2 regions of the Neorhizobium sp. AL 9.2.2 genome follow, and region 1 is predicted to be linked to the other one. Evidence: riboswitches for the same ligand, from Rfam matches in the RefSeq annotation. Region 1 holds a riboswitch; the other holds the start of a gene.
What was found. A riboswitch is a leader RNA that binds a small molecule or an ion and turns the genes downstream of it on or off. The one in region 1 is predicted to bind cobalamin.
Positions count from the first base shown of each region.

Region 2: linked by a shared signal. The riboswitch ahead of G6K99_RS08480 (ABC transporter substrate-binding protein) and the one ahead of G6K99_RS17045 (DUF1636 family protein) in region 1 are both predicted to bind cobalamin.

Region 1 covers NZ_JAALXU010000008.1:22,641-27,054, reverse strand. Annotated here, with positions in the region: gene cobN (cobaltochelatase subunit CobN) at 1-588, opposite strand, end outside; gene cobW (cobalamin biosynthesis protein CobW) at 610-1,647, opposite strand; gene G6K99_RS17045 (DUF1636 family protein) at 1,644-2,072, opposite strand; cobalamin riboswitch at 2,174-2,400, opposite strand; cobalamin riboswitch at 2,459-2,660, shown strand; gene G6K99_RS17040 (CbtB-domain containing protein) at 2,697-2,873, shown strand; gene G6K99_RS17035 (CbtA family protein) at 2,888-3,658, shown strand; gene cobO (cob(I)yrinic acid a,c-diamide adenosyltransferase) at 3,655-4,269, shown strand; gene G6K99_RS17025 (cobyric acid synthase) at 4,273-4,414, shown strand, end outside.
Region 2 covers NZ_JAALXU010000003.1:363,513-367,926, forward strand. Annotated here, with positions in the region: gene G6K99_RS08470 (FAD-dependent oxidoreductase) at 1-1,095, shown strand, start outside; gene ftsZ (cell division protein FtsZ) at 1,170-2,165, opposite strand; cobalamin riboswitch at 2,459-2,654, shown strand; gene G6K99_RS08480 (ABC transporter substrate-binding protein) at 2,784-3,791, shown strand; gene G6K99_RS08485 (iron chelate uptake ABC transporter family permease subunit) at 3,873-4,414, shown strand, end outside.

The DNA of each region.
Region 1 (4,414 bases):
GGGCGGGAAGCCAGCAGTAAGCTCATCTGCGGTCGAGATGCCGTGGCCGGGCTTGTAGAAGCCCCGTTTCGGCATCGGCGTCGCGGTTGGCAAGCTTTGCGTATCGCCGCTTGCCAGCGCATCCAGGCGGCGCGCCAGAAGCTGCATATTGTCCGGCCCGCCTTCGCGGAAGAAGGCGAGAACGTCGGTCAGCGTCTCATCGGGCACTGTGGAAGCAGCGGCCAGGCGGTCATCGCTGATGCTGCATTCGCCGGGCAGCATCGCGAGCGGGATCTTCTTTCGCTTCGCCAGCCGCGACAACTGATCGGCGCCATAGGCCCAGCGATCGTAGCCGCCTAGAATGCGCACGAGGATGAAGCGCGCATGGGCAGCGGTCTTTTCGAGCCACAGGTCGACGGACATCGGATGGCGAAGGTCGGAGATATTGGTGAGGCAAAGGCTCGCCTTGCCATCGCTCCAACCCGCTGCAATGCCGTTGAGGTCACTGCCGGAAAAAGACAGCACCACCACATCTGCCGGCGACTGGTTGAGGTCGACCGGCTCGATCAGGTCGTCGAGCGACGACGAGGTGGTGGCGAGAATATGCATCCTTTTCCTTCTAAAGCCCTCTTATGCCGCCAGCATCTTTTCGATCGCCGCCCGGTCCATGCCCTTTTCGCCGATCACGACGAGGCGGCTCTGGCGGGTCTCGCCTGCACCCCAGGCGCGGTCGAAATAATGGTTCACGCGCGAACCGACCGCCTGCACCTGAAGGCGCATCGGCTTGTTGGCGACGTCGACAAAACCCTTGATGCGCAGCACGTTTTCCGCTTCCGCCGTGGCGGAAATGCGGGCGGCGAGTTCGTCCGCATCGGCAACGGCTGGAATATCGATGACGAAACTGTCGAAATCGTCGTGATCGTGATCCAGCTCATCGTCGTGATGGGTCTTGCGGTTTTCGATATCGTCCTCGACGGCAAGGCCGAGACCGATCAGCACGCTCGGATCGACGGCGCCGTTTGCGGCGGGCACGATCTTGACCGCGCGCGGCAGATGCGCCTGGACACGGCCCTTGGCGGCGGCAAGCGATGCCTGGTCGAGAAGGTCGGTCTTGGTCAGCACGATCATGTCGGCGCAGGCGATCTGGTCCTCGAACACTTCCTCGACCGGGTCGTCGTGGTCGATCGAGCTGTCCTGGCTGCGCTGCGCTTCCAGCGCCTCATGATCGTCGGCCACGCGACCTTGCGCAAGCGCCAGACCGTCCACCACGGCAATGACGGCATCCACGGTGACGCGGGCCTTCACATCCGGCCACTGGAAGGCCTGGACGAGCGGCTTCGGCAGGGCAAGGCCGGAGGTTTCGATCAGGATATGATCGACGCGCGGTTCGCGGGCCAGGATCTGGTCGATCGCCGGAACGAAATCGTCGGCGACGGTGCAGCAGATGCAGCCGTTGGCAAGTTCGACAATATTATCATCAGGGCAGCTTTCGATGCCGCAGCTCTTCAACACGTCGCCATCGATGCCGACATCGCCGAACTCGTTGACGATGATCGCGAGGCGCTTGCCCTTGAGGTTTTCGATCAGGTGACGGATCAGCGTCGTCTTGCCGGCACCGAGAAACCCGGTGATGACGGTGCAGGGAACGCGGTCGAATGAAACGCTCATGAAGGCAGGTCCTCGTGGTGCTGGAATGGTGGAATGCGGGCCGTCATGCCCTTGCCGCGAAGGCACATGGGACGGCCGCGAAGGGGAAGTAAACCGCGCTCGTCGTCAGACAGCATCATCGCGCCGATCAAGATGTCCTCGACCGTGTCGAGCGACAGATGACCAAAGACATAGGACCAGCCGGAGCGATGGTTGAAGGCAGCACTTGGGCCTTTTTCGCAGTTGGCAAGGCAGGTGACGGGTTTGACCGAGAGCGGCTTGCCGGCGGCAGCTTCGCGCAGGGCATCCATCAGGACGATGCCCGGGCGCGCCTGGCTATCGGAGGCCTCGCGACAATTGGTGCAGACGAAAATCGTCACATCCGGCTCGCCGGCAAGGCCGTCTGCGGACGCATCGCGTTCGTCTTTTCGTTCGTCAATCACCATCGTGTCGCACTACCGCCCAAGTCAATAACATCGGGGTGCACGACAGGAAGGCAAGCCTATCCTGCAGAGTGAAAGAAGCTTTTCCGGAGCACCCCGCCCGGAAAGGCACGTTTTCGAACGGCAGGTCTCCTGGCTCGCGGGTCGTCACCATCCGCCTGCCTTCCCGGATTTCTCCAGTGGCTTTCGTGGCAGGATGGCTCGCCGCTTACAGTTGCGGGGGCAGCCGCGGCATTGAACCATGGGATCTCAAAGATGATCCCGGGCTCGCACCGCATTCTCTCTTAGCCCCTACCGTTGCCGGCAAGGGACCGTATCGCAGTCACCTAAGCCTTGTCGCAGGGCAGTGTCAATGTCGCAAAGGCGATTGCCCGTATGGGGAAACCGTCTATAGTGATCACGTCTTTGGTGCCCGAGAGGGCTCATCGAAGGGAATGCGGTGCGACGACATCTTGGCGTCAAACCCGCGGCTGCCCCCGCAACTGTAAGCGGAAAGTCTCTGCTCAACATGCCACTGGAGACATCCGGGAAGGCGGGTCAGAGGCGTTCGATCCGCGAGCCAGGAGACCTGCCGGAGACGATAGGCACAGTGAAAGTCCTCGGGTGGAGGGCAGAAAGACGACGTCCATGGTTACGAACTCTGCTGCCGGTGCAGCCAGCGTTTCCGCATCGAAAATCATTCCTCTTGGCATGACAGCCATACTCGGCCTGTTCATCGTCGGCTTTGTCGGCTTTTCGCATATCGAGGCTGTGCACAATGCGGCTCACGATACGCGCCACTCGCTGGCCTTTCCCTGCCACTAAGAGGAATTCCTTAAATGTCGCTGTTTCGAAACATCGTCCTCACGGCGGTGATCGCAGGGCTTTTGTCCGGGCTCCTGATGACCGTGATGCAAAGCTTTTCCGTCGTGCCGCTTATTCTCGCAGCGGAGACCTATGAACACGCCGGCGGCAACGGCGCTGGACATAGCCATGGCACAGCTCCGAATACGGTAGCCAGCACTGCAGCGCCGGCTTCCGCTCAGCATGATCCCGCCGAAGAGGCATGGGCGCCGGCTGACGGGATCGAGCGCTTTGCCTACACGGCTGCGGCCAATGCGCTTTCTGCCATCGGTTTTGCGCTGGTTGCCATCGCCATTGCCGAAGCACTCGGCGGGTTTGGCGGATGGCGCGGCGGATTGATGTTCGGCATTGCTGGCTTCCTCACCGTCAGCCTCGCACCCGGCCTTGGCCTGCCGCCGGAACTTCCGGGCATGCCCGTCGCCGAACTCGGACCGCGGCAGATCTGGTGGATTGCGACGGCCGTCTGCACTGCCCTGGCCCTTGGCCTGCTTGCCTATACCCGCTCCGCCCTTCTTGCAGCGCTCGCGGTGGTCCTGCTCGTTGCGCCGCACATCATCGGTGCACCGCTGCCGCCGACCCATGACAGCGCAGTACCGATCGACCTGCATGCGCGGTTCGTCAATGCCGTCTACGCGACGAACCTCGTCTTCTGGGCCGTTCTCGGAGCGCTTTCCGGCGTCATTCGCGAGCGTTTTCGTGCTGGTGAGGAAATTTCGACCACGTCCAAGGAGCTTGCAGTCCGTTGAAGGAAATCGATCAGACCACCGAGCAGCGCCACCGCGCCAAGATGGAAAACCGCAAGGCGGTTCAGGATGCCGAAGTCGCGGAGAAGACCGTCGAGAAGGGGCTCCTCATGGTTCATACCGGCTCCGGCAAGGGCAAGTCTACGGCGGCCTTCGGGCTGGCCTTGCGGACGCTCGGCCACAACCGCCGCGTCGGCATCGTGCAGTTCATCAAGGGCGCATGGTCAACCGGCGAGCAGCCGGCGCTTGCTGTGTTCGGTGACCGCATTGCCTGGCACACGATGGGCGAGGGCTTTACCTGGGAAACCCAGGATCTCAAACGCGACATCGCCGCTGCCGAGAAGGCCTGGGGCATGGCACTCGAACTGATGGCGGATGAAACGATCGGCCTCGTCATTCTCGACGAACTCAATATCGCGTTGCGTTACGATTATCTCGATCTCGAAACGGTCGTTGCCCAGTTACAGGCGCGCCGGGCGGATCTGCACGTGGTCGTCACCGGCCGTAATGCAAAACCGGCTCTGATCGAGGCGGCGGATCTGGTGACCGAGATGACGCTCGTCAAGCATCACTTCAAGGCCGGCGTCAAAGCCCAGGCCGGCATCGAGTTCTGACGGGTGGTGGCGCGCGCTCTCATGTTTCAGGGGACAGGCTCGGATGTGGGCAAGTCGCTGGTCGTTGCCGGGCTTGCCCGCGTCTTCACGCTGCGTGGCTTGAGTGTCCTGCCCTTCAAGCCGCAGAACATGTCCAACAATGCTG
Region 2 (4,414 bases), on a different contig from region 1:
CGCCACTTCTGGCGCGTGTCGAATGCCGAGCATCTGGCGATGAGCGAGGATTGCGGCATCGTCAACCTCTCGCATTTCCACATGGTCGATATCGAGGGGCCCGACCATGTCGAGCTGCTCGAATGGCTGTGTGCGGCCAAGATCGGTGGCGACGGCAATATCGGCAAGGGTATCTACACCCACTTCCTCGACGACGAGGGCATGGTGCGGGCAGATTTCACCGTCTTCCGTCTGGCTGACCGCGGCCGTCTCGTCAACGGCGCCGATGCCGGCCCGCGGGACCTGCTCTACATGAAGCGTGTCGCGCAGGATCGTGGCCTCGACGTCACCATCACCGATGTCTCGGAACAGTTCATCACCATCGGCATCTGGGGCCCGAACGCGCGCGAGACGCTGAAGAAGGTCGTGGCCGACCCCGATGGTCTTAATGTCGAGAACTTCGCCTTCGCCGCGATCAAGCCTATCGAGATCGCCGGCAAGCATGTCACGGCATTCCGCATCTCCTATGTGGGCGAGCAGGGCTGGGAACTGCATATGAAATACGAAGACGGCGTTGCCGTCTGGGACGCGCTGCGCGCCACCGGCGTGATGGCCTTCGGCGTCGAGACCTATGCCAACTCACGCCGCATGGAAAAGAGCCTGCGCCTGCAGAACGGCGATCTCCTGACCCAGTACAACCTGATCGAAGCGGATCTTGCCCGTCCAAAGGTCAAGGAAGCCCATTTTTGCGGCAAGGCGAAGCATCTCGAATACAAGGCCCGCGACCATCAGCCGGCGATGCTCTGCACGCTCTTGATGACCGACAATGTCGATGCGTCCGGTGTCGCCCGCTATCCGGTCGGCTCGCTGCCGGTGATGGATCCTGACACGGGCGAGGTTCTAATCGACGACCTTGGACGGCGTTCCTATACGACCTCGATCGCCTACGGCCCGACCATCGGCAAGAATATCGCGCTCGCCTATCTGCCTTGGTCGCATTGCCAGGTCGGCCGGAAACTGACGGTGGATTATTTCAACGAGGCGTTCCCGGTGGAAGTCGCAGCGGTTGGTTACAAGCCGCTCTACGATCCTGAGAACCTCAAGCCGAGAAGCTGATTTCTTCGGATCCGACAAACAAAAAACGCTCCGCGGATGTCCACGGAGCGTTTTTTTATTGGCTGAGACTGGTCTTAGTACTGCGCAGTCGGGGATGAAGACCCCTGCTGGTTGCCGTTGAGGCCAGTTGCGACGACCGACACGCGGAACTTGCCGTCGAGGTTCTTGTCGAAGATCGCGCCGACGACGATGTCGGCCTCGGCTTCGACTTCGTCACGGATGCGGCTCGCAGCTTCATCGACTTCGAACAGTGTCATGTCGGTACCGCCTGAGATCGAGATGAGCACGCCCTTGGCGCCCTTCATCGAGATGTCGTCGAGCAGCGGATTGGCGATTGCAGCTTCGGCGGCGATCAGCGCGCGGCCATCGCCGGATGCTTCGCCGGTTCCCATCATCGCACGACCCATGCCCTTCATCACCGATTTCACGTCGGCGAAGTCGAGGTTGATCAGGCCTTCCTTGACAATCAGGTCGGTGATGCAGCTGACGCCCGAAAACAGCACGCGGTCCGCGATCATGAACGCGTCGGCAAAGCTGGTCTTGGCGTCGGCAATGCGAAACAGGTTCTGGTTCGGAATGACGATGACCGTATCGGCGGCTTCACGCAGGGCTTCGATACCCTCGTTGGCCGTCTTCATGCGGCGGTGTCCTTCGAACGAGAAGGGTTTTGTGACAACCGCGACCGTCAGGATGCCGGCAGAGCGTGCCGCGCGTGCAATCGCTGGCGCAGCGCCGGTTCCGGTTCCGCCGCCCATGCCGGCCGTGACGAAGCACATATGCGATCCGGCGAGATGATCCATGATTTCGTCGATCGATTCTTCGGCGGCCGCGCGGCCGATATCCGGCAGCGAGCCAGCACCGAGACCTTCGGTCACCTGAGCACCCAGCTGGATGCGGCGCGACGCCTTGGATGTCGCCAGAACCTGGGCATCCGTATTGGCGGCGATGAATTCCACGCCGTGGAGATTTTCCGTGATCATGTTGTTGATCGCGTTACCGCCACCGCCTCCGACACCGATCACGGTTATCTGCGGTTTCAATTCGGTCAAGCCGCTCTTAATATCCGTCATCTTCGTCTCCTTCAGCTCCTTCCGGTCGTCCCATACCAGAAGGACGGCGAATCGCCCCGCAGGCTATCTGTCCGCAAGGTCATAGACCAGAGCGCTGTCAGGCCAAAGAGGCAGGAGTAGGGTGAGGGCGATGTCATCGCAATTTAATGTACAGCATCCCTGAATTGAGCGCCTCACGAAGGTCGTGACCAATCCAAAATAGACCGTTGCGTAAATTGGTATGTTATACTATTACACTCGGCAACGGCAGAGATCGCGCGGGGATCGCTCTGGACAAGCACCGGCGTGTTCCCTATCAGTTGGGGCGCTACGGTTCTGCAATCGCAGATGAAAAGGGAATGCGGTGAGGCTTTCGGGCCAAGTCCGCGACTGCCCTCGCAACTGTAAGCGGCGAGCCAGCCATCGATACCACTGATCATCCGATCGGGAAGGCGATGGAAGGCGTTCGAGCCGCAAGTCAGGAGACCTGCCGTGGCATGGACAACCAACACCGGACGAGGGGTTCCGGCAGGGAGATGATTATGACGCAAGCAATGCGCTCGTGCGCCATTTTGACGTCGAGCCGCGATGCGGCTTCAGGTCGTCCTGCCCTTTTTTCCGATCATTAAAGGACAGGACATGAAATCAGGGCTTATCGCCGCCTTAGTTGCGGCACTTCCCACATTCGCCTTTGCCGCACCGACCAGCTACCCGCTGACGATCGAGAATTGCGGTCGCTCCGTCACGTTCGAGAACGCGCCCCAGAAGATCGTTTCGATCGGTCAGGGCATGACCGAAGTGCTTTATTCGCTCGGGTTGGCCGACAAGGTGGCGGGCACCGCGGTCTGGGTCGGGCCGGTGCTTTCGCCCTATGCCGGGGTGGATGCGAAGATCAAACGGCTTGCCGACAACGACCCAAGCTTTGAATCGGTCGTTAGTCTCGAACCGGATCTGGTCGCTGCCGAGTTCGAGTGGCATGTCGGGCCGATGGGATCCGTCGGCAAGCGTGAGCAGTTTTCCGATCTCGGCATCAACACCTACGTCTCGCCCGCCGATTGCGTCGCCAAGACCAATGTCGATGGCGGGGACGGCGTTCGCAACGAACTGTTCAAGATGGACCTGATCTACCGCGAGATTACCGAGCTTTCGAAGATCTTCGATGTCGAGGACAAGGGTGCCGCCCTCATCGCAGACCTGAAACAGCGCGAAGCCGCAGCCGTCGCATCGATCAAGGGCGTTGAGCTAAAGAACCTGCCGATCGTCTTCTGGTATTCCAGCAAGGAAACCAAGGGCGATGCCTTTATAGCCGGCAAGAACAGCGCACCGGCTTATATCCTTGAGACGATCGGCGCCCGCAATGTGGTGACGACGGAAGAAGAATGGCCGCTGGTCGGCTGGGAAACGATTGCTGAGGCCAACCCCTCCGTCATCGTCGTCGCCACCATGGACCGTCGCCGCTATGCCGCGGATGATCCTGCCGTGAAGATCAAGTTTCTCGAGACTGATCCCGTCGTCCGCCAGCTGGATGCGGTGAGAAAGAAGCGTTTCGTGATGATGGACGCCCAGTCGATGAACCCGACGATCCGCACGATCGAGGGCATCGAGACGCTCGCCCGGGGCATCCAGTCCTTCGGCCTTGCGAATTAGGGTGCGGCGGGAGATGATATCTTTCCCTGTTTCCGCCATCGTCGATGAGCCGAATTTGCCCGACCTGCCCAGGCGCCCCAAGTGACGCGATCCCGTATCGGACGCTGGGCGCTGGGTGCCGCAGGCGTGTTCCTGGTGCTCTCAGCGCTTCTCGTCGCCATCGTTGCCGGGGTGGCGATCGGTGAGATGACCATTCCCATGGAGACGACGATTGCGGCGGTGACGAACCGGCTCGGCTTTACGGCCGTGGCCTTGCCGCGCATTCAGGAAGCGGTGATCTGGGATTATCGCCTGTCGCGCTCACTTGTCGCGGCATTTTGCGGCGCCGGGCTGGCGCTGTCGGGGGCGATCCTGCAGTCGCTGCTGCGGAACTCGCTGGCCGAACCCTATGTTCTCGGCATTTCGGCTGGAGCATCGACCGGTGCGGTCAGCGTCATGCTGCTCGGGTTTGGCGCGGGCGCGATCTCGCTTTCCGCCGGAGCCTTTGTCGGCGCGCTGATCGCCTTTGTCTTCGTGGTGATGCTGTCGAGCGGACGCCAGACGGCGGACCGGACCATTCTGGCCGGCGTTGCCGCCTCGCAATTGTTCAATGCGCTGACCTCCTACATCGTCTCGACGTCTGC